DNA from 3 places in the Massilia sp. BAP21 genome. Region 1 is predicted to be linked to each of the others. Evidence: predicted binding sites of a transcription regulator. Region 1 holds the regulator's gene; each other region holds the start of a gene.
The links. The regulator FliA, encoded in region 1, starts transcription of late flagellar genes. The targets are predictions, from matches to a motif close to CTAAAGTTTNNNNNNNNNNNGCCGNTA.

Region 2: a site for FliA is predicted at 5,718-5,744, ahead of ACWYRN_RS10645 (LPP20 family lipoprotein). Genes of this name have one in related genera too.
Region 3: a site for FliA is predicted at 3,673-3,699, ahead of ACWYRN_RS15925 (flagellar protein FliT). Genes of this name have one in related genera too.

Annotation. Positions count from the first base shown of each region.
Region 1 covers NZ_CM173596.1:3,242,942-3,253,476, forward strand. Annotated here, with positions in the region: gene flhB (flagellar biosynthesis protein FlhB) at 1-930, shown strand, start outside; gene flhA (flagellar biosynthesis protein FlhA) at 942-3,050, shown strand; gene flhF (flagellar biosynthesis GTPase FlhF) at 3,293-4,714, shown strand; gene ACWYRN_RS14255 (MinD/ParA family ATP-binding protein) at 4,707-5,537, shown strand; gene ACWYRN_RS14260 (RNA polymerase sigma factor FliA) at 5,559-6,287, shown strand; gene ACWYRN_RS14265 (flagellar motor protein) at 6,269-7,012, shown strand; gene motD (flagellar motor protein MotD) at 7,017-7,790, shown strand; gene ACWYRN_RS14275 (hypothetical protein) at 8,000-8,491, shown strand; gene ACWYRN_RS14280 (M35 family metalloendopeptidase) at 8,574-9,677, opposite strand; gene ACWYRN_RS14285 (M35 family metallo-endopeptidase) at 9,914-10,535, opposite strand, start outside.
Region 2 covers NZ_CM173596.1:2,418,482-2,429,016, reverse strand. Annotated here, with positions in the region: gene ACWYRN_RS10680 (succinylglutamate desuccinylase/aspartoacylase family protein) at 1-943, shown strand, start outside; gene ACWYRN_RS10675 (DUF6064 family protein) at 933-1,637, opposite strand; gene ACWYRN_RS10670 (aldo/keto reductase) at 1,648-2,589, opposite strand; gene ACWYRN_RS10665 (hypothetical protein) at 2,770-3,093, shown strand; tRNA gene ACWYRN_RS10660 (tRNA-Gly) at 3,108-3,181, opposite strand; gene ACWYRN_RS10655 (sugar-transfer associated ATP-grasp domain-containing protein) at 3,233-4,315, opposite strand; gene ACWYRN_RS10650 (TraB/GumN family protein) at 4,494-5,525, opposite strand; gene ACWYRN_RS10645 (LPP20 family lipoprotein) at 5,796-6,362, shown strand; gene ACWYRN_RS10640 (flagella assembly protein FlgT middle domain-containing protein) at 6,349-7,539, shown strand; gene ACWYRN_RS10635 (UdgX family uracil-DNA binding protein) at 7,750-9,237, opposite strand; gene ACWYRN_RS10630 (putative DNA modification/repair radical SAM protein) at 9,234-10,466, opposite strand.
Region 3 covers NZ_CM173596.1:3,599,728-3,610,262, reverse strand. Annotated here, with positions in the region: gene ACWYRN_RS15945 (AI-2E family transporter) at 1-390, shown strand, start outside; gene ACWYRN_RS15940 (CsbD family protein) at 487-663, opposite strand; gene ACWYRN_RS15935 (class I SAM-dependent methyltransferase) at 702-1,400, opposite strand; gene ACWYRN_RS15930 (M13 family metallopeptidase) at 1,400-3,469, opposite strand; gene ACWYRN_RS15925 (flagellar protein FliT) at 3,773-4,030, shown strand; gene ACWYRN_RS15920 (FimV/HubP-related protein) at 4,510-5,784, opposite strand; gene fumC (class II fumarate hydratase) at 5,873-7,267, shown strand; gene ACWYRN_RS15910 (RNA-binding S4 domain-containing protein) at 7,343-7,555, shown strand; gene ACWYRN_RS15905 (DUF883 family protein) at 7,727-8,014, shown strand; gene ACWYRN_RS15900 (YjfB family protein) at 8,069-8,269, opposite strand; gene mobB (molybdopterin-guanine dinucleotide biosynthesis protein B) at 8,306-8,860, opposite strand; gene ACWYRN_RS15890 (general secretion pathway protein GspB) at 8,847-9,809, opposite strand; gene ACWYRN_RS15885 (AAA family ATPase) at 9,810-10,535, opposite strand, start outside.

The DNA of each region.
Region 1 (10,535 bases):
CTCGAGCGCATCATCAACGACGTCGGCGGCGTGCTGCTGGCCTGCCTGCCGCTGGCCTTTGCCATCATGCTCGTTGCCCTGGCGGCGCCGATGCTGGTCGGCGGCTTCAATTTCAGCTCGAAAGCCTTCATGCCGAACTTCATGAAGCTGAACCCGATCTCGGGCATCGGCAACATGGTGTCGACGAATTCCCTGATCGAACTCCTGAAAGCCATCGCCAAGACCCTGGTGGTGGGTGCCGTGGCCTGGATCGTGATCCGCAGCGAGACCGATGCCGTGCTGGGCCTGGCGGTCGAGCCGCTCGGCACCTCGAGCGGCCACCTGGGCGATTTGCTCGCGCGCACTTTCCTGTACATCGTCGGCGCACTGGGCGTGATCGCCCTCATCGACGGGCCGTACCAGATTTGGCATTACAACAATAAACACAAGATGACGCGCCAGGAAATGATTCAAGAATCGAAAGAATCCGACGGCAATCCTCAGATTAAAGGGAAGATTCGCCAGATGCAGCGGCAAATGGCGCGCAACCGCATGATGCAAAATGTGCCTACTGCAGATGTGGTCGTGACCAACCCGACCCACTACGCGGTGGCGCTGAAGTACACCGACGGCCAGGCCGGCGCGCCGCGCGTGGTGGCCAAGGGCGTGGACGAAGTGGCCGCCAAGATCCGCGAGCTGGCGCGCGAGAACAAGGTGGCCCTGCTGGAAGCGCCGGCCCTGGCCCGTGCCCTGTACAAGCACACCGAGATCGACGACGAGATCCCGGAAACGCTGTACTCGGCGGTGGCGGAAGTGCTGGCCTATGTGTTCCAGGTACGTAACTACAAGGCTGGCGGCCGTTACCCGGATCGCCCGACCAAGCTGGCAGTGCCGCCGGAGATGGACCCGCTGAACCCGGCTTCGCAAAAGAAACCCGATTCCACCCGATAACGGAGTAATGCATGAATAGTTTGAGACTGCCAGCATGGCTGACCGGCCTCGGTAGCAGGGGCAGCGCCCTGGCTGCGCCGATCCTGATCATCCTGCTGCTGGCAATGATGATCCTGCCGCTGCCGGCGTTCGTCCTCGACCTGTTCTTCAGCTTCAATATCGCCCTGTCGGTGATCGTTCTGCTGACCGCACTGTACACGGTCAAGCCGCTCGACTTCATGGCTTTCCCGGCGATCCTGCTGGTGTCGACCATGCTGCGCCTGTCGCTGAACGTCGCATCGACCCGTATCGTGTTGACCGAAGGCCACACCGGCGGCGCCGCGGCCGGCAAGGTCATCGAGGCTTTCGGCCACTTCCTGATTGGCGGTAACTACACCGTCGGTATCGTGGTGTTCGTGATTCTTACCATCATCAACTTTACCGTCGTTACCAAGGGTGCGGGCCGTATCGCCGAGGTCGGCGCGCGCTTCGCCCTGGATGCGATGCCGGGTAAGCAGATGGCGATCGACGCCGACCTGAACGCCGGCATGATCGGCGAAGCCGAGGCGCGCAAGCGCCGTGACGAAGTGGGCCAGGAAGCCGAGTTCTACGGCGCCATGGACGGTGCCTCGAAGTACGTCAAGGGTGACGCCGTGGCCGGTATCATGGTTACCCTGATCAACGTGATCGGCGGCCTGATCGTCGGCGTGGTGATGCACGACATGGCCGTCGGCGACGCCGCCAAGACCTACACCCTGCTGGCCATCGGTGACGGCCTGGTGGCCCAGATTCCCTCGCTGATCATCTCGATCGCCGCCGGTATGGTGGTCTCGCGCGTGGCCAACGACCAGGACATTGGCGGCCAGATGGTCGGCCAGCTGTTCGCCAAGCCGGAAGTGCTGTACATCACCGGCGCCATCATCGGCGGCCTGGGCCTGATCCCGGGCATGCCGAACCTGGTGTTCCTGCTGCTGGCCGGCTCGCTGGTTGGCTCGGGCTACCTGCTGGCCAAGCGTGCCAAGGAGGCCCCGCAGCGCGAAGCCGAAGCGGCGGCCGACGAAGCGGCAGCCGGCGCCAGCACGGCGGCCAGCGCCGAGACCGAAGAAGCGACCTGGCAGGACATCATGCCGGTCGATACCCTGGGCCTGGAAGTGGGCTACCGCCTGATTCCGCTGGTCGACAAGACCCAAGGCGGCGAGCTGCTCAAGCGCATCAAGGGCATCCGCAAGAAGTTCGCCCAGGAAGTCGGCTTCCTGGCGCCGCCGGTGCACATCCGCGACAACCTGGAACTGAAGCCGTCGAGCTACCGCATTACCATGAAGGGCGTGGAAGTGGGCACCGGCGAAGCGATCAACGGCCAGTTCCTGGCGATCAACCCGGGCATGGCCAGCGGCACCCTGCCGGGCCAGCAAACGGTGGATCCGGCCTTCGGGCTGCCGGCTGTCTGGATCGAGGCTGGCCTGCGCGACGAAGCGCAGAACCTCGGGTATACCGTGGTCGACGCCGGTACGGTGGTGGCCACCCACCTGAACCATTTGATCACGACGCATGCGTCGGAGCTGCTGGGGCGCATGGAAGTGCAGGCGCTGCTCGACCACCTGGGCAAGGAATCGCCAAAGCTGGTCGAAGACCTGGTGCCGAAGGTCGTGTCGCTGTCGACCCTGCAGAAGGTCTTGCAGAACCTGTTGCTCGAAGGCGTACACATTCGCGACATGCGCAGCATCATCGAAACGCTGTCCGAACATGCGGTCCAGACCCAGGACCCGACCGAGCTGACCGCGCTGGTGCGTATTGCGCTGGGACGTGCGATCGTGCAGCAGCTGTTCCCCGGCACCAACGAATTGTCGGTGATGACGCTGGACAACCGCCTCGAGCGCTTGCTGATGCAGGCGCTGGGCGCCGGCGGCGACGGCACCGGCATCGAGCCGGGCCTGGCCGATACCATCGCCCAGCAGGCGCACAATGCGGCGCAGCAGCAGGAAGCCATGGGCCACACGCCGGTGCTGCTGGTGCCAGGCCCGCTGCGCGTGCTGCTGTCGCGCTTCCTGCGCCGCGCGCTGCCGCAACTGAAGGTCTTGTCGCATTCGGAGATTCCGGAGACCAAGACGATTCGGGTGACCAGCCTGGTGGGTGCGCAGTAAATAAGAGCAGTGGCGCCGGAGCGAACACCGGCGCCATTTTTTTCGTACGTTTTCACGGGGCCGCGTCTGCCGCAATCCGGCCCAAACGCCGTTCGCGCCTGTCTACGCTGCACCCCTTCCGAGAAATAACCCCTTTTTCCCCGCTTTCTCTCCAGATGCTTGCTTGACGGCATCGTCAATAATCATGGCATTAGACAGGGATGCTGCCTGTCGCACCAACATGATGCAGTGCGGAGAAAAAGATGAATGTGAAGAAATTTACTGCTGCGAGTTCCCGGGAAGCCTTGCGCAAGGTGCGCGAAGCGCTCGGGCCGGATGCCGTCATTCTTTCCAATCGTCCCGTCGATGGCGTGGTCGAGATCCTGGCCTTGGACAATGATGATGTCGCCTCACTGGCCGCACCCGCGCCGGAGTCGGACATGGCCCAGCCTCAGCCGCGCCTGAGCCAGCTCGATGCTGCCGAGCGTGACGCGCCGGCCTTCGTCAACCGTCGCGGCAGTGCGCCGGCCGTGGCGCCGGAACAAGTGTTCGCGCGCCGCGCCGCCCAGGCCGAGCCGGATTTCGCACCCGAGCCGGAGTTTGCCGTGCGCCGCCCGGCTGCTGCTGCTGTTGCTGCTGTTGCGCCGGCCTTCGACATGGCCGCCATGAGCCGGATGATGCAGGATGCCATGGCGCAGGCCAAGGAATCGGCGGCCGCCGAGATGAGCGGCATGATGAGCGAAATCCGCGCCATGCGCGGGATGATGGAAAGCCAGCTGGCCGAGCTGTCCTGGGGCGGCACCCAGCAGCGCGAGCCGCACAAGGCCGTCGTGCTGCGCGAGATGCTGGCCGCCGGCTTCTCGGCCTCGCTGTCGCGCTACCTGATCGACAAGCTGCCGGCCGACAAGGATGCGGCGGAATCCATGCGCTGGATCAAGACCGTGCTGGCGCGTAACCTCACCACGATGTCCGACGAAGAGTCGCTGCTCGACCGCGGCGGCGTGTTCGCCCTGGTCGGCCCGACCGGCGTGGGCAAGACCACCACCACCGCCAAGCTGGCGGCGCGCTGCGTGCTGCGCCATGGGGCCGAGAAGCTGGCGCTGATCACCACCGACGCCTACCGTATCGGCGGCCACGAACAGCTGCGCATCTACGGCAAGATCCTCGGCGTGATGGTGCACTCGGTAAAGGACGAAGCCGATCTGCGCATCGCCCTGAAAGAGCTCAAGAACAAGCACACCGTGCTGATCGACACCATCGGCATGTCGCAACGCGACCAGATGGTAACCGAGCAGGTGGCCATGCTGGCCGGCGCCGGCGCCGACGTCAAGCGCCTGCTCTGCCTGAACGCGACGTCGACCAACGAGACCCTGAACGAGGTCGTGCGCGCCTACCAGGGCAGCGGCCTGTACGGCTGCATCATGACCAAGCTCGACGAAGCCGCCTCGATCGGCAACGTGCTCGACGTAATGATCCGCAACAAGCTGAACCTGCACTACATCTCGAACGGCCAGCGCGTGCCGGAAGACCTGCACCTGGCCGACCGCGCCATGCTGGTCGACCGCGCCTTCCGCAGCCGCCGCGACGCCGGCAGCCAGTTCGAGGATGCCGACCTGCCGATGATGATGGCCAATACCGGTAACCTGAACAACGACCACACCTTGCGTGGAGTGTACTTTGGCTAGTTTCGATTTCGACCAGGCCGAAGGCCTGCGCCGCATGCTGGCCGGGCCCAAGCCGCGCGTGGTGAGCTTCTTGTCGGCGACGGCGGGCGACGGCAAGCGGCCGATGCTGGTGAACCTGGGCGCCTCGCTGGCCCGGGCTGGCAACGATGTCCTGATCGTCGACGCCTGCCAGGGCGGGACCGGCATTGCGCATGCCCTCGACCTGGACCGCCACACCAGCCTGTTGCAGGTGGCGCGCCAGGAGTGCGCGCTGAACCAGGTGGTGCAGCGTGCGCCACAAGGCTTCAGCGTGGCCACCCTCGTGCGCGAAGGCGCGGCGCCGCGCGCCGGCAGCGACGAAGCACGGCGCCTGGCGAAGGCCTTCGACGTGCTGGTGCAGGGGCAGGGCGGCATCGTCATGGTCGACGCCGAACTGCAGCGTGACGGCAGCTTTGCCGTACCGGTGCTGGCCGAGTCGGAAATCGTGGTGCAGGTCTCGGCCAGCGCCGCCTCGATCACCAGCGCCTATGGGCTCATCAAGCGCCTGGCGCAGGAGTTCGGGCGGCGTCCGTTCGGCATCCTGGTCACCGGCGCCAGCGAAGCGGAGGCCCGTGTCGTTTACGATAATATGTCGCAGGCGGCAAGCCGTTACCTGGCAGTAAGCCTGACCTCGATGGGCTCGGTGCCGGCGGACGAATACCTGCACCGCGCCGCGCGGCTTGGACGGTCCGTGGTGGACGCGTTTCCGATGGCCGGGGCCTCGGTGGCATTCCGTCAGCTGGCCGGGCGCTTCGCCCTGCCGGACCTGGCCGGACGGGGACGCCGCGACGGCGCGCGCTACTAGACTTACAGAAAAAGACCACGCATGTATACCGTCAAAGGGAAAGCGGACAAGAACCATTTGCTCGCCCAGCATCAACCGCTGGTCAAGCGCCTGGCGCACCAGATGAAGGCCAAGCTGCCGCCGTCGGTCGAGGTCGACGACCTGATCCAGGCCGGCATGATGGGCCTGCTCGACGCCATCAACCGCTACGAGGACAACCACGGCGCCCAGTTCGAAACCTATGCCGTGCTGCGCATCCGCGGCGCGATGGTCGACGAACTTCGCGCCAACGACTGGATGCCGCGCAGCACCCGCCAGAACATGAAGAAAGTGGAATCCGCCATGACCGCTCTGCAGCAGCGCCTGGGCCGCGCGCCGACCGAACTCGAGGTCGCCAGGTCGCTCGAGATTCCGCTCGAGGAATACCAGGAAATGCTGTTCGAAGGCGGCGGCCACCAGCTGGTCTACTACGAGGACTTCCACGACGACGACGGCAACGACAGCTTCCTCGACCGCTACGCCGTGGATGAGGACGACCCGCTGCGCGCGCTGCTCGACACCGACTTCCGCTCGGCCGTGATCGAGGCCATCGACGGCCTGCCGCCGCGCGAAAAGATCCTCATGGGCCTGTACTACGAGGAAGAGCTGAACCTGAAGGAAATCGGCGCCGTGCTCGGCGTGTCCGAGTCGCGTGTCTCGCAACTCCATACACAGGCGGTGGCGCGGCTGCGTGCGTCGCTGCGGGAGAGACTGTGGACTTCGCCAGCCTGATCGGCCTGGCGCTGGCGCTGGCCGGCCTGTTCGTCGGGCACATGCTCGACGGCGGCCGCTTTGCCTCGCTGATCCAGCCGGCGGCGTTTGCCATCGTCGTGGTCGGCACCTTCGGCGCGGTGCTGCTGCAATCCGAAGCCAGGACCTTCCGGCGCGGCATGCGTATGCTGCGCTGGGTATTCTTCCCGCCGAAAAGCGGGCGCCAGCCGCTGGCGCAGGCGATTGCCCTCTGGAGCCTGTCGGCACGCCGCGACGGGCTGTTGTCGCTGGAACAGTACATGGGCACGAATGACCTGTTCGTGCAGAAGGGCCTGCGGCTGGTGGTCGACGGTATCCACCCGGACAAGCTGCGCAATTTGCTGGAAACCGAGATCAACGCCTATGAATTCGGCGAGCGCCAGGCGGCGCGCATCTGGGAGTCCGCCGCCGGCTACGCGCCGACCATCGGCATTTTGGGCGCGGTGCTGGGGCTGATCCATGTGATGGAGAATCTGTCCGATCCCTCGCGCCTGGGCTCGGGCATTGCCGTGGCCTTTGTCTCGACCGTGTACGGTGTGGGACTGGCCAACCTGTTTTTCCTGCCGGTGGGGAACAAGCTGAAGGCCATCGTGTCGGACCAGGTGGCGCAGTACGAAATCCTGCTGGAAGTCTTCCACGACCTCGCCACCGGCAACCATACCCGCGTGGTGGAAGAGCGCGTGGCCAGCCTGCTGGCGAAGCGCTGAGGCAATGGCGCGCAAACGCTACGACGAGGACGGCAACGCCGGCCATGGCGCCGGCGCCGGGGACAACCACGACCGCTGGCTGATTTCCTACGCCGACTTCATCACGCTGCTGTTCGCTTTCTTTGTCGTGATGTACGCGGTTTCGGTGGTCAACGAAGGCAAGTACAAGGTGCTGTCGGATGCGCTCGGCAGCGCCTTCGGCGGCAACCCGGAAACGCCGCAGGCCAGCAGCGCCATCGACGCCTTGCCGCTGAGCGGCATCATCGCGCGCAAGAGGGCCGAGGCCGCGAAGCGCGAGCGCGAGCGCATGAACACCCTGGCGCGCGACCTGAACAATTCGCTGATGCCCCTGGTCCAGGCCGGCAAGGTGCGCGTGGTGCAGACCGGGCGCGGGGTCAGCGTCGAGATCAATGCCAGCATCCTGTTCGCCGAAGCCCAGGCCGCGCTCGGCGAAGAGTCGCGCGAGACGCTCGGCACCGTGGCGGATTTGCTGAAGAACGACCCGCATGCGATCGAGGTCGAAGGGCATACCGACAACGTACCGATCGCCAGCCCGCTGTTTCCGTCGAACTGGGAATTGTCGGCCGTGCGCGCCAGCAGCGTGGTGCGGCTGTTCATCGACAACGGGATTGCGCCGGCCAGGCTGACGGCCGTGGGGCATGGGGCGAACCAGCCGGTGGCGTCGAACGGGGACGAGGCGGGCAGGGCGCGTAACCGGCGGGTGGCGATCACGATTTTGACGGCGGTGCCGGCGACAGTGGAGCCGGTGGGCCGGTGAAATAATATTTCATTGGAGCGGCTTTGGTGAAATTTTCTTTCACCCAAACATTCTATACCGCGTGGGCACAAGTGCCCACCCTACAACAGCAGAGTTCGTAGGGTGGGCACTTGTGCCCACGCGGTCTCACCGCTCGCCACCATCACACACACCTTGGCAAATTCCGCTCCCGCCCGCACAATGCATGAGACCAGCCTCACGGAGTAATCATGCAACGCAGACCCTTCCTGCTCACCGCCCTGGCCGCGCTGAGCCTTCTCCCCGCACTGGCGGGCGCCGCCGGAGCCGACCGAGTGAACGTCAAGCAGACCATCGACATCGAGTCGAACAACGGCCGCGTGCTGGTGCTCCTGACGGTGTTCAACTACGGCAAGCAAACGATCTGGATCCCACGCGAAATCGCGGAAGGAAAGGAATTGACCGGGCGCCGCTTCGACGTGCGCGGTTTCGATAACCGCCCGCTCGACTACACTGGCAAGATGGTGAAACGCGCCGCCCTGACGGCTGCCGACTACCAGGCCGTGGAACCCGGCAAGACCCTGAAGAGCACGATCGACATCACGCCCTCGTACGCATTCAAGGCGGGCCGGCACACCTATAACATCGGTTACGCCGGTCCCTTCCTCACCGATGCGAACAAGCCGGACCAATTGGCGGAAAGCCCCGCCAAGCCGACCACCTTTGCCCACTCCGGCAAATAGCGAATAAAAGGCGAATAAAAAGGGAATAAAGCGCATCACGAAGCCGGCTCCAGGAGCCGGCTTCGTTACATCGGCCGCCCGATCAGTTCAATGCCGGGGTGTTTTCCGAGAAATACTCGTGCGAGTCGGCATTGTCGACCGCCAGGTTCGGATTGCTGATCGCCAGGCTGGCGGCGCCGCTCTGGCCATACACGTGGTCGTCGGTGCCGGCGACCGCGTTGAAGTGGCTCATCTCGTGCACCAGGGTGCCGCCTTTCGAGTCGGTACCCGTCAGCGGCGCCGACCAGAAGGCCTTGCAGACGTAGATGCGGTAAGGCTGGGTCGGGTACACGTAGGCGTAGGCGCTGTCGTTGCAGTTGCAGTCGACGATCACGTTCTTGGTATCGAAGGCGTTCTTGATCGCGGCGTAGTGCGACTTGACCGTGTTCTGGCGAGTCGAGGTCACGGTGCCGAACCATTTCTTGTAGCGCGTGCCCATCACCCCATTCGTCATGTAGGTGTTCGAGTTGTTGGTCATGGTCTTGGCCGCCGAGATCGCCGAGGTGATGGTGCTTTGCTGCGAGGCGCTGCACGAGCTGAAGCTCAGGGCCGCCGCCTGCACTTCGCCGCCCTGCAGTTTCAGGGCCTGCATGATCGGCGAGGCCGAGCCGCGCGGCAGGCGGCCTTCGATGTAGAGCGAGGCGGTGTCCGATTCCAGCACGTCCGCCGTGGCGCCGCCCGCGGCCGTCACCTCGCCGCCGATGCGGCTCTTGTTACCCAGGAACAGGTCGGGCGAAGCGGCGCGGTAGCGCACCGCGTAGTCGCCGCTGACGCTCATGTCGTACAGCGCCGACAGCTCCACCTTCACCGTGTGCGAGGCGCCTGGCTTGAGCAGGTAGTAGTCGGCCTGGGTCGGGGCCGGGCGCTTGACCAGGGCGCCGGTGTACGGCACGGCCGCGCCGTCGCGCTGTACCTCGAACAGCGGCGCGCTCATGCCGGCGAAGGGCGTGCGCCACTTCAGCACGTACTGCGGGCTGTTCGAGGTGTTCGTCATGGTCACGTTGACGACCACGTTGTCGCTCGCGCCGAGCATGTTTTTCTCGGGCGTGACCGCGACCTTCACGCCGTTCGATCCTGCCTGGGCGCCGAATGCAACGCCCAGTGCCGCCATACCGACTACCGCCTTCCAGATGCTGTTCCTGCTCATGTGGCTTCTCCGTATGTAAGTTTGTGTTGGCCCAACCGCAGCCTTGTTATTAATGAGTTTTCGCCGAAAGCTTGATCACAATCTAACGAAAACTCACATACATACTGATCAATTCATGAGTTCCTAGCAATTCAAATCGGATAGTGCGCACCTTTCTTTGCGAAAAAATAAGAAATATCAATAATTGCAAGAAAAGTGTGGCATGTCGCCGGTTGTCGTGCTAGGTCGTACATACATCAGGGCAAGGCCGGCGTGTTCTCCCCGAAGTACTCATGCGAATCGGCATTGTTGATCGCACGCTCGGGCGAGGTCCGCGCCAGGTCGGCCGCGCCGCTTTGCCCGTACACGTGGTCATCGGTACCCGCCACCACATTGAAGTGGCTCATCTCGTGCAGCAGGGTGCCGCCCATCGAATCGGTGCCGGTCAGCGGCGCGGTCCAGAAGGCCCGGCACACGTAGATGTTGTAGGGCTGGGCCGGATAGACATAGGCGAAATAGGGCTCGTTGCAGCCGCAGTCGACCTTCACCGGCTTCGTCTCGAAGCCGTCCTTGATCGCGCTGAAATTGCTCGTTACCGTGGCCACGCGCGTCGCTTCATGCGGGCCGAACCAGTTCACGTAGCGCTGGCCCTGCTGCTTGCGGCTGGTGAGGTACTCCAGGCCATCGGCCGCCATCGCCGTGCCGGCGGCAAAGGCATTCGTGATCGAGGTTTGCTGGGCATTCGAGCACGAGCTGAAAGTGAGGCCGGCACTGGCCGCAGGCAGGGCCGACAACTGCGGCATCACCGTGCCGCGCGGCAGGCGGCCCTCGATCCAGATGGCGGCCGGGTTCGAGGCCAGGTCGCCGACCAGGATCTGC
Region 2 (10,535 bases), 820 kb from region 1:
CCTGGAAGCCGAAGGTCGCATCCGGGGCGAAATCATCCTGGTGCCGGCAGCCAACCCGATCGGCCTGTCGCAGACCATCCACGGCACGCCCTTCGGCCGCTACGATCTGTCGACCGGCGTGAACTTCAACCGTGCCTACAAACACGTGGCGCAAGACCTAAAGGTTTCCCTGGAAGGCAAGCTGGGCCAGGATGCCGAGAAGAACGTCGCCCTGATCCGCGAACACGCGCGCAGCTCGCTGGCCGAATGGGCGCCATCGACCGCAGGCGGCGTGCTGAAGAAAGCCCTGCTGTCGATGGCGATCGATGCCGACATCATGCTCGATCTACATTGCGATAACGAATCGGTGCTGCACATGTACGCCGGCGAACCGCTGGCCGAGGCGGCCCAGCCGCTGGCGGCGCTGATGGGCGCCCACGCCGTGCTGCTGGCGCGCGAGTCGGGCGGCGAGCCCTTCGACGAAGCCTGCAGCCGCCTGTGGTGGGACCTGGCCGAGCACTTCGGGCCGGAGGTGTCGATTCCGCCGGCCTGCGTGGCGATCACCGTCGAGCTGCGCGGCGAAAACGACGTGCGCTACGACCTGGCCCAGCCGGACGCACAAGCCCTGCTGCAATACCTGGCGCGCGCCGGCGTGCTCGATATTCCAGTCGAACCGCTGCCGCAGGCAATCTGCAAGCCGACCCCGCTCGACGCCGTGGAACCCCTGGCCGCGCCGCACTCGGGCGTGCTGGTGTTCCTGAAAAAGCTGGGCGACCGGGTGCAAGCCGATGAAACCGTGGCCGAGATCGTCAACCCGGTGACGGGGAAGGTCACGCCGGTGAAGCCGACGCGCGCCGGCGTCTTCTTTGCCAGCACCTCCCACCGCCACCTGCTGCGTGGCATGCACGTTTGCAAGATCGCCGGCGAAACGGGTTACCGTACCGGCAGCCTGCTCAGCCAATAGACGAGGTGTGCTGGTGCTGGCGCGGCAGGGGCCGCATGCGCAGGCGTGCAACCAGCATCGCCGCCAGCGCCAGCAGACCCGCGGCCGGCAAGGCCCAGGCCTGCGGCGAGCGCAGTTCCATCAGGGTGGCGCCGCTGACCGCGCACCACAGCAGCGGCACGATCCACAAAAACCACGGCGCGCGCCACAGCAGCAGCATGCCGAGGGTGGCCGCCACGGTGGGGTCGGGCGCGATGCCGAAGACCTCGGCCTGTTGCCAGCCGCGCCCATCGAACACGGCAAACAGCGGATACAGTAGCAGCGCCGCCAGCACCAGGGCAAACGCCAGCCCGCCCAGCGGCCCGCGCCAGGAGGCGATGGCCGGCGCCCGCCGCCGCGTGGCCAGCCAGCACAGCAGCACGGTTTGCAGCGCGAAGGCCATCGCAAAGTACGGCGCCGCCAGGTTGATGCCGGCATAGCGCTGGGCGTGGTAGGTCCAGGCCACCCAGATCCAGCACAGCGCCAGCAGCGCCGCCGCCAGGCGCCCGGCCTTGCCGGCGCCGCGCACGATGGCCGCGACCAGCGCCAGCCCGGCCAGCAGCGCCACCAGGTGCGCCGGCCACACCGCCTCGTTCAGCAGGGCGAACAGGCGGAAATATGTCGGCTTCGAGAACATCAGCAGGTCCGACAGGGTATAGGTCCACCACTCGCTCATCTCAGCTTCCTTATGTCAGCTTCGTTACTTCTGAAACGATGCGCCGGCGCAGGTTCTGGTCTGGCATCGGCCCGCGCGCGGCCAGCATGTTCTCGCTTGCATGGCGCGGGTTCGAGGTGGCGGGAATGGCGCAGGTGACGTCCGGGTGCGAGACGATGAACTTCAGCAGCACCTGCGCCCAGGTCGTGCAGCCGATCTCGGCCGCCCAGCCGGGCAGCGGCTTGCCGGCCAGCGCTTGCGTCAGCTCGCCCTGGCGGAAGGGCCGGTTGACGATCACGGCGATGCGGCGCTCGCGCGCCAGCGGCAGGATGCGGTTCTCCACTTCACGGTCGAGCACGTTGTAGCTGACTTGCACGAAGTCGAGCGGCTGGCTTTCCATCAATTTGACGATCTCGCCGTGGCGCCGCCCCTCGGACGTGGTGATGCCGGCGTAGCGCAGGCGCTTGGTCGCCTTCATGCGCAGCAGCAGCGGCAGGTGGGCATCGACGGCCAGCAAATTATGCACCTGCAGCAGGTCGAAGCGCGGGATGCGCCATAGCTTGCGCGAAGCCTCGGCCTGGGCCGCGCCGCCGCTTTCGGAGCCGGTCCAGACCTTGTCGGCGGAGAACAGGTTCGCGGGATTGCCGAGTCTTGCGAGCGCGTCGCCAATCACCGACTGGGCCGAGCCGTACATGGGCGACGAGTCGATCAGGCGTCCGCCGCCGGCGAAAAAGGCTTTCACCACCTCGGTACAGGCGACGCGCGCCTGGGCGTCGTTGCCGACATTGAAGGTGATCCAGCTGCCCAGGCCGACCACGGGGAGTTGTTCGCCGGACGACGGGATCGAGCGCGTGAGGATGGGTGACTGCTGCTGCGCCAGCAAGGGTGGAGCGAACGCGCAGCCGCCGGCGGCAAGCATGGCTTGCAGCGAGGCTGTCAGGATGCGCCTGCGCTCGATGGACGGCAATGACATGGATCGCTCCGGCAAGGATCGGTATGGACCAGCAAAGCCCCCATGTCATCACAGTTCCCCGGCGCGCTCAAGGGGCGCACGCTTGGGCCCAGCCGGGCGGCCTTCTGGCGGCGGCTCCACTAGAATATAAAAAACACAATCATCGGCGTGTCCGCGCCCCTTACCGATCAAGGCTTTCGCATGGAAACCACTTCTCTCCCACAGTCGTTAATGCTCAGGATACGTTTCAAAGGCAAGTCGCTGGCCGACCAGCCGCGCGTGGCGGCCAGCCCGGATGTGCCCGGCCCGGGTCTTCCGGCGCCGCGCCAGCGGCAGCTGCTAACGATTGCCGGCAGCCATCCGCACATCACCTTCGCCATGGAAGGCGGCAAGCACGATTCCAGCATGGCGCTGCCGCGCTCACGGTGTGCACTGCAAGGATTGCCGAGTGGGGTATTTTTCGGTCCGGCGGGCAGCGGTTTTCACCGCAGCACGGATTGGCTGCGCCAGAAGGCGGCGCGATAAGGAAGAAGGAGATCTGGAGCGGGTGAAGGGAATCGAACCCTCGTATGAAGCTTGGGAAGCTGCCGTTCTACCATTGAACTACACCCGCGTTGCCAGCATTCTACGCGTGTTTGCGGCGCGTTGACAACTTTGCAGGCAGTCAGAACCTCATGTTCTCGGCAATCACCTGGCGGTAGCCCTTCTTGTAGGCCACCTGCAGGATGTCGATGTCGTAGCGCCAGTTCGCTTCCACGATCACCGGACCATCGTCGGTAATCGCCACGTCCCAGCCCACCGTGTACAGACTGTCGATCGAGTGGTGAGCTCGGGTCACCAGTTCCACCACGTCCTGCCAATAAGGCAGCTTCAGGCCGACGATGGTCTTGCCAGTGCGCGGGTGGGCCAGCACGTCGGTCATCTTTGGCCAGGTGCGCGAGATCGAGCAGCGCACGCCGATCAGTTCGCCCGTCTCGGAATCGATGGCGCCGACCAGGTTGCCGCTCGATCCATGCGTGAAGTTGTCGGTCTCGCCGTCGCCGACGATGATGCGCAGGCAGGAACCGATCACCTTGATCTCGCTTCCCTTCCTCACCGTGACGATGCGCACCGTCGACAGGCCCCTGGCCTGCGTGATGTTGCGGATCGTCTGGTGATTCACCATCTTCGGCTGCACGATCAGTGCCCGCGTGAACTGGAGCGCGGCCTGGCAGTGCTTGAAGAAGTCCTCGAACGAGCCGCTGCGGCCTAGCCAGTGCAGGGTATTGCCCTCGACGCGCAGCGAGAAGGTGCCGTTCCCGTGCGAACCGCCGCTCGGCTTGAAGAAGTAGTCGCCCGGCACCAGCACGCGCGCCAGTTCCTCGGCCGAGTTCAGGTGCGGGATGATGCCGCCCTGCGAAGGCTGGCTGGTGACCAGCGCCAGGATCGGGATGGTGCGGATGCCGTGTGTATGGCAGTGTTCGAAGAAGCGCGACTTGTCGTCCGCGATCAGGCGCGCTTCCTTCGAGGTGATGGCCGCGTACTTGGCTTTGAGCGGCTCGTTGATCAGGTAATCGGACCAGGCGTGCTTTGGCGTGCTGGCCAGGCGGTACAGCGAAAAATCCTTGGCGCCGATGCCGTAGGCCGAGCGCGCATACAGCGGTCCCCAGATCAGGTGCACGTCCGATAGTTTGCGGATCGAAGACAACGCGTACATTTCAGCGCGCGCGTAATTCGAAATCGTCTCGGCGACGCGGGATAACTTCATGCTCTGGCCTTTTACACTGATGTTGTTCTGTGGGTGCGCTGGCTTAAATTGTTACAGAACCATGTCGCAACGACAGCGATCATATCGCAATAGCAATAATTTCAGTGCACGGTAGGCGTGCGCGCGGCTGGCAGGCCGCACTGGCCCGCCCTGCCCCGCCTTCTTCTTGTGAAGCCGCTCAGTTCGGCTTCTCGACCGTATAGCCTTTTGCCTTCAATTTCGCCAGCGCGCCTTGCGGCGACAGGACTTCCTTCATGCTCAGCACAGAAAAGGTGCTAGTGTTGTTCTCCAGCGCCTTTTCGGCGGCAGCCATCCAGTTGTCCATGGAACGTGCCTTGGCCGTCAGGATTTCCGGTTGCAGTCTGGTGATGGCGCTGCTGAGGAAGGCATTGGTGCAGGCGGTTTCGCGCTCGCTGAAATCCAGTTTTTCAATGGCGTCGAGCTCGCCGACGGCCCAGGCATTCGCGCGCACGCGGATGGCCTCGACGTCGGTTTCCAGGCTGCTCATGGTCGCAGCCAGGCAAGGAACGTCTTCCATCACGGTCTTCTTGAACTCGCGCACGGTCCGGACCGGCTCCTTCACCTGGATTCGGACGGTCGTCTCGGTGTACTTGACGTTGTGCTTCTTGGCCAGCTTGCCCAGCACTTCACGTGGCTCCGTTCCCCTGGCCAGGCCGGCCTCGACCATCGCACGGCGGTACAGTTCCTGCGCCACGAATACCGGGCGTTCGCGCTCGATATCGTCATCGTTGGCGAAATATTTCTGTTTCAGGGGAGCCCAGCGCGCGTACAAATCGGGCGACAACAAGTCCCTGAGCGTGACGCCGTCCGGATTTTTCTTGAAGCCGACCATGAACGGCAAAGCAGCAATGCCGCCCCAGCCGACGCCGACACCCATGCCGGGCCCACCCAGGTATTCCTGCGACTGCGCGATCTTGCGCTCGGCATCCTTCGAGCGCCATTCGATGCTCTTGGGCAGCGCATCGTAGGCACCGAACACCCACATCACGTGGTCGCCCTTCGACACCTTCCACAGTCCTGGACCAGGACGCGAACCCGATACCAGGATGGTCTGCGGCAGCGGTTCGCCGGCAGCGTCGGCCGGTGCGGCATCGGTGACGGGTGCGGGGTCGGCCACCGCGACGGTCTGGGCCAGCGCCGGCAAGGTCAGGAAACACAGGGTCAAAGCGGGTAAAGCGCGTGTGAACATCGTGACATCCCTCTTTTTGAGTTGACTAAAAGCATTGTCATCCGATTAATCGATATAAGCAAGAAACAAGATGTTACAAGAGACATATGCATGATTAATATCTCGCCGATGCCGTTCCGACCAGGACCCATATCAAACGCATCAGGAATCGCGCATTTTTGCGACATTTCGGTACAAATATTTCCTGAAGCCATCAAGATACGGCGGGCGCATCCGTTATCCATGGAGATACCGCGCTCGAATGCGCATCGAACACTCTACGGATACGTCATGAAACTCGTCGTTGCTCTCGCCCTTGCCGCTACCACGCTGCTGACCGCATGCGGCACCGTGCGCATGCCCACCATGTCCGCCAAGCCGGCGCCCATCCAGCGTGCCCAGCCTGCCATCGTCACCCTCACCGCCACTGGCTATGGCGCCGTCAACACTGCCGTTTGCCAGGGCGAATGCGACCGCATCTCGCCGGCCCAGCGCCGGCTGCTGGCCATGCGCGCGGCGCGCCTGGACGCCTACCGCGCCATGGCCGAGCAGGTGTATGGCGTGCGCGTCGAAGGCGGCAGCACGGTTGGTTCGCTGGCCCTGAAGGATGACAGTTTCAAGGTGTATATTGACGCTTTCATCCGTGGCGCGCGCGTGACCAACGTCGCCCCGCGCGACGACGGCAGCTATGAAACCACCGTGGAGATGGATTTCGACACCAATGCACCGCAGATGCAGGTTCCGACCGGGGCGCAAGCTCCCGCCCAGCCCGCCGTGGCAAAGAACGTCCGCACCCTGGTGGGCAACGCCGGCCCCAGCGCTGCCTACGGCGCGTCGTTCTACCATGCCCAGCAATAAGATCATCCGCTCCTTGGGCAGTGCCCTGCTGGCGCTGCTGCTGGCATTCAACGCCCCGGCCCAGGCGGCACCGGCCGAAGCCGAAGGCGTGGCCCTGATCGACGAAGGCGGCACCGCGCGTGCGCGCCAGCTGGCAATCCGCGACGCCCTCGAACAGCTGGGCCTGCGCAGTGCGGCCCGGGTCGACGTGGCCGCCGGCAGCGGCGCCAAGCCAGCGGGCAAGCCGCTGGAAAGCAGCCGCGTCCAGCCGGGCGCCGAATTCGACAACTACCAGGTCGTGCGCGAATGGCAGACCGGCCAGCTGCTGCACGTGCGCGTGGCCGTCAAGGAAGAAGAGGCGCGTCCGCGCGGCAACGTCAATCTGGCCTACCGCAAGAAGATCGTCGTCACGCCCTTCCATGTGCGCAGCTCGCCCCAGCTCGACGACATCGACAACATCGCCACCCGCCTGCCCCAGGAACTGCTGCGCCGCATGGGCGAGAGCGGCAAGTTCCTCGGCAAGGACAGCCCCTACGTGATCGCGCCCGGAACGACCGGCCCGGCCGTCGACACCGCCGCGGTGCGCCGCATCGCCGCCCTGTACGAGAGCCAGTTCGTGATCTCGGGCGAGATCATCGACGCCAGCAACTTCGGCAAGCCGGCCTATTACGGCCTGCTCAAGAAGGATGCACGCCGCATCGAGATCGCCTTTTATGTGCACGACGGCTTGAGCGGCGCCCTGGTGGCACGCCGCACCGTGGTGGCCGAGGGTGTCGGCGAGCGCCGCATCGGGCGCGACAAGCCTTTCGGCAGCGCCAGCTTTGCCGCCACGCCTTTCGGCGGCGCCATCCTGCGCGCGCTCGACGAGGGAATTGCCCAGATCACCCGCGACATCGCGCCGCTGCCCTTCATGGCCAAGGTGGTGCAGGTGCAGGGCGAGCGGATTTTCATCGATGCGGGCAGCACCTCGTCGGTGACGCCGGGCGACCAGCTGGTGCTGTACCGGAGCGACGCGCGCCAGCAGGTGTACGGCAATGATCCGCTGGTGCCGCTGGGGACGGTGGAGGCGCCGCTGGGAACGGTGGCGATCGTGCAGGTGCAGCCGGGGTTTGCGATCGGCCGGATCGAGCCGGCGTCGGCGGCGAAGCAGGTCAGCGCGGGGGATCTGGTGCGCTTCGATGTGGCGGTGGGGCCTTGATGTTGTAGGGTGGGCACTTGTGCCCACGCGGTGCTGCGTTTGGTGGCCGAGACGATATTCGAATCGATATCGGTTGATCTGCGGCCGCATGCAAGCTCATCCACAATCGTTGGCCCCTGCCGTAGCGCGTGGGCTCGAGAGCCCACCCTACGCCTTCCTCGATGTTCGTGATTGGAACGACGGTCACGCGACGCGACATCCCGAACCGTCTCAGGCCGGCGGTTCTTCCGGCGGCCGCTCTAATAATTCCTGCGCCAGCTTCAGCCCATCGACCATCACCTTGAACGCCTGCTGCTTGGCGTTTTCATCCGGCACGCGCAGAATGTACGAGGGGTGGTAGACGGTCACCACCCAGCGGCCGTCGTGCCGGATCGGTTTGCCGAGCGTGTCCTTCAGCGTCACGCTGCCGGTACCCAACACCGACTTCAGCGCCGTGCTGCCCAGCGCCACGATCACCTTCGGCTTCACCGCCGCCAGTTCCTTGTCCAGCCAGTAATGGCAGGCCTCGACCTCGCGCTGGGCCGGGGTCTTGTGCAGGCGGCGCTTGCCGCGTGGTTCCCACTTGAAGTGCTTGACCGCATTCGTGAGATACAGCCCGCGCCGCTCGACGCCGGCGGCATCGAACACCTTGTCGAGCAGCTTGCCGGCGGGCCCCACGAAGGCGTGGCCAGCCAGGTCTTCCTGGTCGCCCGGCTGCTCGCCGACCAGCATGATCGGCGAATGCTTCGGCCCTTCGCCGGGCACGGCTTGCGTGGCGTACTGCCACAGTTCGCAGCGCCGGCATTCGTCGAGCTTCGACGGCTGCTGGCGCTCAGGCTGGGCATCGGCCGGGGCAATCGGGATGGTGGCGCCGCTCTTGCGGCCGACGGCCTGGGCCTGGCCGGTGCGGCGGGCGCCGAGGGCGGCATCGGTAATCATGTTCGGCACAATCGCTCCTTCAGGCAGGTTCTTCCAGAAACGCGCGGGAATATGACTTTGCATCACCTGGGTATTCAGGCGCGCCGGGTTGAAGATGCTGCGGTAATAGGTGAGCCAGAGCGCTTCGCCGGCGTCGTCGAGATCGGCCGCGCTGCTCATCAGGGGGCCGGTGTTGTGCAGGGTGGCGCCGTCCCACAGCACGCTGGCGTCGGGCGTGGCGATCATCCAGCTGACCTTGCCCATGCGGCTGACGAAATGCTCGGCCACCTGGGGCAGCACGTCGTGGCGCGGCTCGAACCAGGCCACGAAACGCGGCGGCCCGGCCGCTTCGGGACGTTCGCGGAAACGGATGTAGGCGTGCATGTCGTGCTCCTCGCGGTGCACCGCCTTCACCATCGAATGCAGGCGCCCGCCGTCGGCATCGGCGGCGGACTGCACGTCGTGCTCGCCCTGCGTCCAGCGCCAGATCACGCGGTACAGGAAGGCCCAGCGGTCCGGCATGCGGCAGCAGGCGGCCGTCTGCAGCATGTCCATCAGCGAGCGCGGCACATGCGGCGCGGGCCGTGTCTGATCCAGGCTGATGGATGGATGCTGCGCCGCGGTGTCCGGCATCGGCGCGCTTGAAAACAGATCGCCGGCGCCGGGCTGGCCCCAGGTAACGAGCTCGGGCGGCACGGCGTGGACCAGTAAGTCGCGCGCCGCTTCGCGCCATTCGGCGAAGCTGGCGACCAGCAGCGGCTGTCCGGCCGCAACTGCCGACGCCGCTGCTGCCGCGCTCATGCGGCCTGCAATTCCGGCCAGAGGTTCATCTGCTCGGGTGCGTCGGCCAGGTGGCGCCGCAGCAGGTGGGTGCTCGATTGTCCCTGGGCCGGCTTGTAGTCGGCCGTGACGACGAAGGGTGCGATCTTCTTCATGCTGCAGCGCAGGCGCGACAGGTCTTCCCAGCGCACGCGGCGCAGCCGGCGCAGCTCGACGATGCGCTTGGCGTTGCGGATGCCGATGCCGGGCACGCGCGCGATCATTTCGGCGTCGGCGCGGTTCAGGTCCATCGGGAAGTGCTCGCGGTTGGCCAGCGCCCAGGCCAGTTTCGGGTCGATGTCGAGCGCCAGGTTGCCCGATTGCGGAATGATTTCGCCGGCCGTGAAACCATAGCCGCGCAAGAGAAAATCGGCCTGGTACAGGCGGTGCTCGCGCATGAGCGGCGGCGGCGCCAGCGGTACGCTCTTCGGGCTTTGCGGGATCGGGCTGAAGGCCGAGTAATACACGCGCTTGAGTTTATAGCTGCCGTACAGGGTTTCGGCCGTGTTCAGGATGGTGTGGTCGTCGCTGGCGTCGGCGCCGACGATCATCTGCGTGCTCTGCCCGGCCGGCGCGAACGCGGGCGCTTTCGGCTCCTCGGCCTTTTCGTCGAGCTTGCGGCGGATCGAGCCCATCGCCAGCTTGATGGTGTGCACGTTCTTTTCCGGCGCCAGGCGCGTCACGCTGTCGTGCGTGGGCAGCTCGATATTCACCGACAGGCGGTCGGCATAGCGGCCGGCCTTGGCGATGAGCGCGGGGTCGGCGTCGGGGATGGTTTTCAGGTGAATGTAGCCGCGGAACTTGTGCACTTCACGCAGCTGGCGCGCTACCTCGACCAGCTGCTCCATCGTGTAGTCGCTGGACTGGATGATGCCCGAGCTGAGGAACAGGCCGTCGATGTAGTTGCGCAGGTAAAAATCGTGGGTGAGCTTGACCACTTCCTCGACCGAGAAGCGGGCGCGCGGCACGTTCGAGCTGCGCCGGTTGACGCAGTACTGGCAGTCGTAGATGCAGAAGTTGGTGAGCAGGATCTTCAGCAGCGAGACGCAGCGGCCGTCGGGCGTGTAGCTGTGGCAAATGCCCATGCCGGTGGTGGCGCCGATGCCGTCGCCGCTGCTGTCGGACGCACGCTTCGGGGCGCCGCTGCTGGCGCAGGAGGCGTCGTACTTGGCGGCGTCGGCCAGGATTTCGAGCTTGTCGGTAAGTTCCATCGCGAAAGGTGGAGCTGTATGGATGTACAGTATATACCAGTCGCGTTGCGCGTGGCGCGCGGGTGAGGT
Region 3 (10,535 bases), 360 kb from region 1:
CTGAGCCTGCTGGGCGTGCCGCTGGCCCTGATCCTCGGCATCATTGCCGGGCTGCTGGATTTCGTTCCCTACGTCGGGCCCATCATGGCCGGCGTGCCGGCGGTGTTGATCGCGTTCTCGATCAGTCCCGACATGGCGTTGTACGTGGTCCTGCTGTTCGCCGGCATCCAGCTGGTGCAGGGCTATATTTTGCAGCCGATGATCGAGTCGCGCGCCGTCGATTTGCCGCCGGCGCTCATCATCGCCATGCAGCTGGTGTTCGGCACGCTGTTCGGCTTTGCCGGCGTGGCGCTGGCGACGCCGCTGACGGCCGCGCTGAAGGTGCTGGTGCAGATGCTGTACGTGGAAGATATGCTGGGAGACAAGGTCGAGGAAGACGACAAGTCATGAATGCAGCACGGGCGCGGATGGCGCCCGCATAAAACAAAACAGCCGCGACGCATCGCGGCTGTTGTTCATTGAAAGGCGCGGTTGGGCGCGGCGCGCTTAGCGGTTGCCCTTGACGATGTCCTTGGCGTCGCCGACCTTCTCCTGGACCTTGCCTTCGGCCTGGTTCGACAAACCCTCGGACTGCTGCTGGCGGCTGCCCACGGCTTCGCCGACCTTTTGCTGGACCTTGCCGCCGATATCCTTGGCCTTGCCCTTGATCTGGTCTTCGTTCATGACATTACCTCTTTGATGTAGTGAAACGAAGTCACACCTTAAGCCTGATGGCTGGGCATCTCTGTGCGCTGGTTAACACTGGGTTTGCGCCACAGGCTGGCCAGCCAGGGCTGCTGCTCGCGCGGCAGGCCTTCCGGCCGGTAGTAATGGTGCAGCGCCACGAAGCCCGCCGCGGCCAGGTGCCGCTCCCAGGTCGGATAGTCGTAATAGCTGCCGTAGCGCGGCCCGTTCCAGCCCTCTTCGTTGTGTCCGCGCGGGTTCGAGCTGAACAGCACGCCACCTGGCTTCAGCGCGCCGTACAGCGCCGCCAGCACGTCGGGCAGCGCCGCGCTCGGCACGTGGAACAGCGACGCGTTCGCGAACACGCCGTCGAAGCTTGCCGGCGGCAAGTCCAGGTGCAGGAAGTCCTGGTGCCAGACGTCGCAGCCGCTGTAGGCGCGTGCCATGGCCACGAACTCGACCGAACCGTCGAGCCCGATGGCGCGGTGCCCGAGCGCGCTGAAGGTTTTCAGATCGCGCCCCGGCCCGCAGCCGAGGTCGAGCAGCGTGAACGGCGCCGGCGCGTCGATGGCAGACAGCAGCGCCGCGACGTTCTGGCTGACGTCGTGGTCGATCGTTCCGATAAAAAATTGCTTGGCGTTGCGCTCGTAATGCGCGAGCGTGCGCTGCGTGATGGTGTCAAAAGCGCCGGGCGCGTCGCCGGCAGCGCGGCCGGCGGGGTCGTCGTTCTCCCCCATCACCAGATCCGCACCCGGTCTTGCGGCGCCAGGTACAGCGCCTGGCCGGGCTTGACGTCGAAGGCCCGGTACCAGCCGTCCAGGTTGCGCACGATGTAGGTGCGGTACTGGGCCGGTGCATGGCCATCGGTCAGTACGGCGCGGCGCAGCGAGGCTTCGCGCATCCTGGTGCGCCAGCCCTGGGCGAAGCCGGTAAAGAACTGGCGTTCGCCCTCGACGCCTGCCGCCTTGCCCGCCGGCGAGGCTGTATAGGCGTCGAAAGCCGCCTGTAGCCCTGCCAGGTCGGCCAGGTTTTCGCTCAGGGTCAGTTGCCCGTTTACCGCCAGGTCGGGGAAAGGCCGGTAGGTGTTGTACTGCGCCACCAGCTTGCCTGACGCGGCCTTGAAGTGGGCCAGGTCTTCCCTGGTCCACCAGTCGCGCAGGCGGCCCTGGGCATCGAACTGGGCGCCCTGGTCGTCGAAGCTGTGGCTGATCTCGTGGCCGATGATGGCGCCGATCGCGCCGTAATTGGCGGCGTCGGATGCCTTCGGGTCGAAGAACGGCGGCTGCAGGATGGCGGCCGGGAAGTTCAGCGCGTTCTGCAGGGGCAGATTCACGGCATTCACCAGCTGCGGCGGCATGGCCCAGTCAAGGCGCTGCGGCTTCTTGCCGAGCTTGGCCAGCTCCTGCGCGTAATGGAACGCCTCGGCGCGCACGGCATTGCCGAAGGCATCATCGCGCTCCACCTGCAGGCCAGCGTAGGACTTCCATTGGTCCGGATAACCCACGCCCACGTACAGCGATTTGACTTTTGCCTGGGCCTGGGCGCGGGTGGCCGGCGCCATCCATTCCAGCTTGTCGATGCGCGCGCTGAATGCCTCGATGATGTTGGCGACCATCTTTTGTACGCGCGCCTTGTCTGCGGCCGGGAAATAGCGTTCGACATAGATCTTGCCGACGGCTTCGTCCATGGCTTCGTTGGTGGCGGCCAGGGCACGCTTCCAGCGTACCGATTGCTGCGGCGTGCCGGTCAGGGCCTTGCCGTTGAATTCGAAACGCTGGTCGGCAAAGGCTTTCGGCAGCAGGCTGGCATATTGATTCAGCTTGTGGAAGGCGAGGTAGTCGCGCCAGACGGCGACGTCGGCATGCGCCAACAGGCGCGCCGCGCCCGTCACCGCGCCCGGATGGTAGACCTGGAAGCGTTCCTGGCCGGACAGGCGGGCCGCCTTGAAGAAGGCATTCCAGTCGACGCCCGGCGCTTTGGCGGCGAAATCCTTCAGGGTCCAGACCGTGTTCGACTTCTGGATGTCGGCCGACTCTTCGCGCGTGGCATGGGTTTGCGCCAGCGCGAGTTCGAGTTCGAATACACGGGCGGCGCGCTCGTCGGTCTTGTCGAAGCCGGCCAGCTTCAGCATGGCGGCGATGTGCTGCTGGTACTTTGTGCGCAGCTCGGCCATGCGCGTGTTGTTTTCCAGGTAGTAGGCGCGGTCGGGCATGCCCAGGCCGCCCTGCAGCAGGTAAGGCAGGTTGCGCGAGGGATCGTTCAGGCCTTGCGCGACCCATACGCCGAACAGGTTCTCGGTAAAGAAATCGGTGGCATTCAGCGGGTCGACGTCTGCCCGCACCGAGGCGCCCAGCGCGCGCACCAGCGCCGCCTTGTCCTCCATCGCGGCGATGTCCGCCAGCATCGGCTTGATTGGGGCCAGGCCGCGCTTCTCGATGGCGGCTTCGTCCATGTAGGCGGCGTAGAAGTCGGCCACCTTGCGCGCGTCGCCGGACGTTCCCTCCGCCGCGCCCAGCGCCTCGATCATCTTCGCGATGCGGGTATTCGTGTCTTCGGCCAGGGCGCCCATGGCGCTCCAGGAACCGCGGTCGGCTGGGATCTCGGTCTTGGCCAGCCAGTCGCCGTTGGCATAGGCGAAGAAATCGTCGCCAGGCAACACGGTCATGGCGGCCGGCTTGTCGGCCTTGGGAGCTGCGGGCGCAGTGGGCGAGGCGGCCTGGGCAGCGGCAAAATTTGGCACGGCGCAGGCGGAGCCAGCAAGGGCCAGGGCGATGGCCGTCCTGGCCAGGGTCCAGCGAATAGTCATGTGCTTCCTTATGTTGTGCGGTGACCTTGCAATGACATTGCGGCGGTGCGGATGCGTTTGTTCGCGTCCTAGCTTCGACCCGGATTTCCGGACCGAAGTTCTTGGCCGCATATTGCCCATCATATCGCCATGATGCAAATCAGCGGGGCTGCCGACGGCGACGGTATTGATAAAAGATTTTTCAAAATTTTTTAGCAAAAGGCCTAAAGTTTCCAAAAACACTGCCGTAAAAGGAGGACAACCGGTCATCCGTCCGGAAAAAATTGCCTCGGTGCCAAGATGAACCAGAACGAAGTCCTCGCTATGTACGAAAATATTGCCGGCCTGACGGGCAAGATGGCTGGCGCCGCGCAATCGGGTGACTGGAACGGGTTCGACGCACTGCAGGGCGAGTGCGCCAGCCAGGCCAGCGCTGCCGCCACCGGCGTCCCTGCCCTCGAAGGCGCGCGCCGCCTGCGCAAGATCGATCTGCTGAAGCAGATCATGGCCAACGACCGCGCGATTCGCGACATCACCGAGCCATGGATGGGCCAGCTCGACCGTGCGATGTGTGCGCACTGAGCCGAGCTGCTCGAACGAACAAGCGCCTGCGGGCGCTTTTTTGTTGGGCGCGAGGGATGGCTTGGGCAGACTCCTGCCATGGAACCAAGGCAAGCGGACAGCAAGGGAACAATCGGCGGACACCTGAGGGCAGGCAAGGAACGAAGCAGGCAACAAAAAAGGCGCCCGTGGGCGCCTTGTCTTTGCTGCACGCGGAACAGGTCCGTTTGCATGAATTCGGAGAGCGAACACCAGGCTAGTCCTGGTGCCGCCTCTTTGCCGGTTGCATCCGGCGTCGACTGCCGCTGTTGGCAGACAACCGCTTCCGTACACAGGCGTCTTGCGACGTACATCCGGTTCCCGCGCCACGCTATCGGTGGTGGCTGCGCCGGACCCTGGGGCCGTTTTTTTGTGGTTTTATTAACCAGCGAATTCAGTATAACCGAATTTTCGGGCTTGTGTAGACCAATTCGTGCGCGCCTTTTTTCCTTGCCGGCGGCTTATTCCGGCTGGGTAAGCGGCTGTTCGTCGGCGGCTTGCGGTTCGGTACGCGCAGCCTGCGCCGGACGCTTCCTGGCCTGCAAAGCCGCCAGGCGCGCCTTCAGCACGGACATCATGCTCGGCTTCGCCGCCCCGCCATCCTGGGGCAGGACCACGACTTCAGGCTCGCGCGCCGTCTTCAGTTCCTTGCCTGCGGCCGCGCGGCGGCGGCGCCACACCAGGAACAGGCCGGCCAGCGCCAGCAGGCCCGCCAGGGCGCCGCCGATGGCCAGCCAGGGCATCGGCTCTTCCGGCGGCGCGGCCGGTTTCGGCTTGCGGTGGATGCGCGGCGCCGGCTTCGGACCGGCATCCGGCCTGGTCTCCGGCTTTGTCTGCGCATCCGCATCGAGTTTCGCATTCGCCCTGGCGACGGTCTCGGCATCGGCTTCGGAAGCCGACTTCACGCCGGTTGCCACCTGCAAGACCTTGACCTTGTCCTCGAGCTGGCCGAGTTCATGGCGCAGCGCCTCGTTTTTCGCCCCGAGCACGGCGCACGCGTTGAGTTCCGCAGCAGCCGGCGCCGGGGCGCAGGCCGCGGGCGACCCAGCCGGCCCGGCGGCCGCGGCATCCGGCTTGGCAACCGATCCGGCAGCGGCAACGACCGGCTTCGGCGGGGCGACGTGCGCCGCGTCCTCGGCAGGATGCTCGCCAGCTACGGCCTGGACCGGTGCTGGACGGCGCTTCGGCGGCACGGGCCTGGGCAGCGGCGCCGGAGGCTTGCTGGCCTTGGCTGGCTGCGCGGCTATCGCTGCAGATGCGGCAGGCTCGGCAGGCGGCGGAAGGGCAACCGGGGTAAGGACCGGCGCCGGGACGGGCGCCGCCACCGGCGGCGGCGCCGGGTCCGGGTCGGGCGTCAGCCACAGCGTAACCAGGCGCACCGAACGCTGGCCGCCATCGACCAGTTCCAGGTAGACGTGCAAGTGCTTGCTTTCAACCGGTTTGACCGAAGCCAGACGCAGGAACTGTTTGCCGCCCTGGCGGATCACAGCAATGTCGAGGCCGGAAAGCACCGGCGGCATGGCGATGTTGGCGCCGCGGTAGACGTCGCGGCGCGCCAGCTGGGCCTGCACGGGTTTCGATGCATCCTCGACGGAAGTCAGCTCGACTTCGGCAGCCAGCGGCTGGCCGATATAGGACAGCACGCGCGCGTCGCCGAGCTCCGCAGCGTGGACGAGACCGGGCGCCGCGAACGGAAGCAGCAAGCCGGCAAACAGGTGGAAAGGGCGAATCGCCATATATAGGGGTGAATTTGTAGCCTCAGCGTAATTAACGGGTGTTGCGCTACACTCTTTAGCTCCAGCCTTCGAAATAACAGGACCGCCAATGGAAAACCGTATCGAAAAAGACAGCTTTGGCCCGATCGAGGTACCTTCCGGCCATTTATGGGGCGCCCAGACCCAACGCTCCCTGCACCACTTCCACATTTCCACCGAAAAAATGGCGCCGGAACTGGTGGCCGCGCTGGCCCAGGTCAAGCGCGCCGCCGCCGCTGTCAACCGCTCGCTTGGCAAGCTGCCGAAGGACAAGGCCGACGCCATCATGGCCGCCGCCGACGAAGTCCTCGACGGCAAGCATCCCGCCGAATTCCCGCTTGCCGTGTGGCAGACCGGCTCTGGCACCCAGAGCAACATGAACATGAACGAGGTGCTGGCCAACCGCGGCTCCGAGCTGATGGGCGGCGAGCGCGGCGAGGCGCGCCTGCTGCACCCGAACGACCACGTCAACATGGGCCAGTCCTCGAACGACATCTTCCCCACCGCCATGCACGTGGCGGCGGCGCTCGCGGTCTCGAAGGAAGTGCTGCCGGCCCTGGCGCGCCTGCGCGGCACGCTCACGGTGAAGTCGCGCGACTTCGCCGACATCGTCAAGATCGGCCGCACCCACCTGCAGGACGCCACCCCGCTGACGCTGGGCCAGGAGTTTTCCGGCTACGTGGCCCAGCTCGAATTTTCCGAGGCTGCGATCCGCGCTTCGCTGCCCGGCTTGCTGGCCCTGGCCGCCGGCGGCACCGCGGTCGGCACCGGCCTGAACGCGCACCCCGAGTTCGCCGCGCGCATCGCCGCCGAACTCGGCTCGCGCACCGGGCTGTCGTTTAAGAGCGCCAGCAACAAGTTCGCGGCCCTGGCCGGGCACGACGCCCTGGTCGCCGCCCATGGCGCCTTCAAGACCCTGGCCGCCGCCCTCATGAAGATCGCCAACGACATCCGCTGGATGGCGTCCGGCCCGCGCTCGGGCCTGGGCGAGATCACGATTCCGGAAAACGAGCCGGGCAGCTCGATCATGCCGGGCAAGGTGAACCCGACCCAGTGCGAGGCGATGACCATGCTCTGCTGCCAGGTGTTCGGCAACGACGTCGCGCTCACCATCGGCGGCTCGCAGGGCAACTTCGAGCTGAACGTGTTCAAGCCCATGATCGCGCACAATTTCCTGCAAAGCGCGCGCCTGCTGGCCGACGGCATGCGCTCCTTCGACGAGCACTGCGCCCAGGGCATCGAACCGAACCGTACGCGCATCGGTGAACTCATGGAGCAGTCGCTGATGCTGGTGACCGCACTGGCGCCCCACATCGGGTATGATCGCGCCGCGCAGATCGCCAAGCATGCGCAGCACGAAGGCATCACGCTGCGCGAGGCGGCCCTGCAATCGGGCCACGTCAGTGCGGAACAGTTCTCCCAGTGGATCGTTCCGATCGACATGACGCGGCCGGACCCGGCGTAAGGACGGTGTGGGGCATGCGCGCCAACAAAAATGGCGTCCTCAACCGTACGCCCCACAATTTTTCCCGAGGATAGAATGCAAAAGACAACTTTCGAACTGACATCCGAGTTCGTCGAACTCAACCAGCTGCTGAAACTGGTGGGTTTGTGCGACAGCGGCGGCGCCGGCAAGAACATCGTGGCCAGCGGCGTGGTGTCGGTCGATGGCAAGCAGGAATTGCGCAAGACCGCCAAGATCCGCACTGGCCAGACCGTGACGGTAGGCGACGTGCAGATTTCTGTGGCGTAAATGGGGCTGCCGGCCTGAGCTTCGTGCGTTTGAGATCAGACAAACGCGACCGGTAGTCCTTGCTTATATTTTAAGAGCGGCTGGCAAAACGCTCGGGGCGAGATACGGCAACCTGGCCCCGGGACATTGTCGGACACTCCAGGATGTGACTAACCGGTTGAGGTGAACGCAATGAATACCCCGGACGACAACCAACCCCAAACGCAGGAGCGGCTGATCGGCGACCTGCGCCTCGTGATCGAAAACGCGGAAGAACTGCTGAAGAACACCGATCACTACACCAGCGTGCTGTACCAGAATGCGCGCGCCAAGCTGGCCATGGCGCTCAATGCCGCCAACGAGGAGCTCGAACGTTTCGAGGATGCGCAGCTGACCCGCATGATGGAAGCCACGCGCCTCGCCAACGAACGCTTCGCCGACCACTCCGGCGAAGCGCGCATCCTGCGCGCTTTTCACTGAGCGCATTGCACTGAGCGCATACAACAACGCCGCGTCGTGACGCGGCGTTGTTATTCAGGCCGTGGTGTTGATGGTATTGCCCAGGTGAGCCGGCAGGTTCTGCGCCGGCTGCGGCGGCTGGATACCCTCCAGCAGCTGGGCGGCGTGCGAACGCTGGATGTCTTGTTGCTTTTTCAGCACGGTCATCGCAACTTCCTGCTTGTTACCGGTTTCTGCCATGGTAGTAGACAGCTTGGCGATGGCGAGGACGTCCATATCGTCTCCTGTAGAGGGTTATCCCTGTTTAACGGCTCAAGCTCCGGGAACTTTAGGCTTTGTCATCATCCAATTGCTGAGCCAAACCAGGACGCTGTCGCGCGCATTCAGGTTCAGCCATGCCGTGCCGGGCGCAAGCGCATCGGGTGCAGGCGCGTCCGAGGCCACGGCCACCACCAGCGGATCGTCGGCGTGCAGCGGCGGCTTGCCCAATCCGGGCCGATACACTTCCAGCTTGGGCAGCGCTTCCCATTTATACCCTTCGACCAGGGTCAGGTCGGCAGGGCCCAGGCGCGCCAGTTGCTCGCGCAGGCTGGGTTCTTCCGCGCCACGCAGCTCGCGCATGATGGCGTAGCGGTAAGGCGAGGCGATCATCACCTCGGCCGCACCGGCCATGCGCAGGCGCGCGCTGTCCTTCTGCGGCGGTTCGAGCACGATGTCGTGGTGGCTGTGCTTGACGATGTTCACGCGCAGGCCGCGCTGCGCCAGGGCGCCGACCAGGAATTCGAGCAGGGTCGTCTTGCCGCTGCCCGACCAGCCGACCACGGCCAATACCGGGCCGGGCCCCGGGCCGTCCTCAATACGCGACACGATAGCGGGTACCCCGGTAATTCATGACGGCATACTTCGGCATCAGGCGTTCCAGCACCAGGCCAGGCGCCAGCTCCTCGCCTTCGCGGCGCAGCATCTTGTCGACCAGCAGCAGGCGGTCGGCCGGATTCGGCGAATAGATGTAGCCGCCGACACTGACCCTCGGCACCTCGCGCTGTATCGCTTCCGGCAATTGCTGTAGGGTGCGCAGGTTTTCCTCGACTGGTTCGGGTGCGCGTGCCACCGGCGCCAGATCGGGCGCACGTGCGGCGGGAGCCGGCAGGTAGACGGCTTCCGGGCTGGCAGCGGCGACGTTTGCGGGCGCCGGGGTGCTGCGGGCGGCCGGCGCCTTGCCATCCGGCTGCGTGGATGAGCGCGGACGCGCCGCCTCGCCGGCTGGCGGCGCCGCGTTTGCCGGCCGTGACGCGGGTGCCGCTTCGGCGGCCGTCACGGCATGGGCTGCCTGGCGTGGGGCTTGCGCAGGCAGCTCGCGGGGCGCCGCGACCGGGGCCGGCGCGTCCGCCGATGCGCCGGGACTGCCTGCAGCCGTTGTTGAAGTTGGCGTTGGAGCCGACGTTGAAGCCGGAGCCGGCGTTGGAGCCGAAGCCGGCACAGCCGCCACAGGCGATGGCGCACTTGCCGCCAACCCAGGCGCTGGCGCAGCCGCGTCTGATGAAACCGCCGGCGCCGGCATAGCCGCCCCGCCCGCCCCTTGCGCAGCGGAAGCCAGCACGGCCACCTGCGGCGCAGGCGCCTGGGAGCGCCAGGCCAGCACGCCGGCGATACCGGCAATCACGATCCCGGCCGACAGCCCGATCAGCAGCGGCTTGCGGCTGGCGCCGGCAGTTGGCGCGGGAACGTGGCTGGGCGCCGGTGTATGGATATCCGGGGCGCTGCCGAGCTGGCGTTCGGCTTGCGCCTTCTTGAGTGCTTCGAGAATGTACGACATTTATTGTCCCGTCCTGGCGGCCGTGAGCAGGCGCGGCTCGTTTACGCCGCCGAGCTGATTCAGGCGCATGAAGGTGCGCGGCCCGGCCACGCCGTCTGCCTTCAGGTTCTGCTTGGCCTGGAATGCGCGCAGCAATTCCTGGGTATGGGTGCCGAAGGCCTGGCGCGCCGGCGGCGGCGCAGTGCCGTCCAGGCGCGCCAGCTGGGCGGCGAGCCAGTCGACGTCCGGCCCTTCGTCGCCGGCGGCGACCTGGTCGCGGAAGCTGCGCGGCACTTTCCAGAAGGTGGTGAATTCGCCGGTGAAACGCAGCGCCAGCGCCGCCAGGTCCATGCGCTCGCGCTTGCCGCCCGCCTCGAAGCTTGCGGCCCCGTCGTCCATGCCGGTGAGCACCGCGTAGCGCGTCCTGGCGCCATCGCGCAGGGTCAACACGGCGGGACGGTCCAGCTGGCGCAGCTCGAACAGGCCGCCCTTGCCCTGGTGGCAGCGCAGGTTGCGGCGCAGCGCCGCCTCGCAGGGCTCGCCCGCCGGCAAGGCTTCTCCCCACAGCCCGGCCAGCACGCGCAGCGCCGCGGCTTGGTCGGCATGCCCGGCCGGCAAGCCGGCGCTGGCCGCCGGCGCTGGCGCTGCCTGCACGGGCTTGATTTTGTGCACCTGAGCGGCCGGCGCGCTTGCGGCCTGCAGCGGCGCGCCATGCGGCAGCACCTGCCAGGCGGCCGCGGCGCTGAG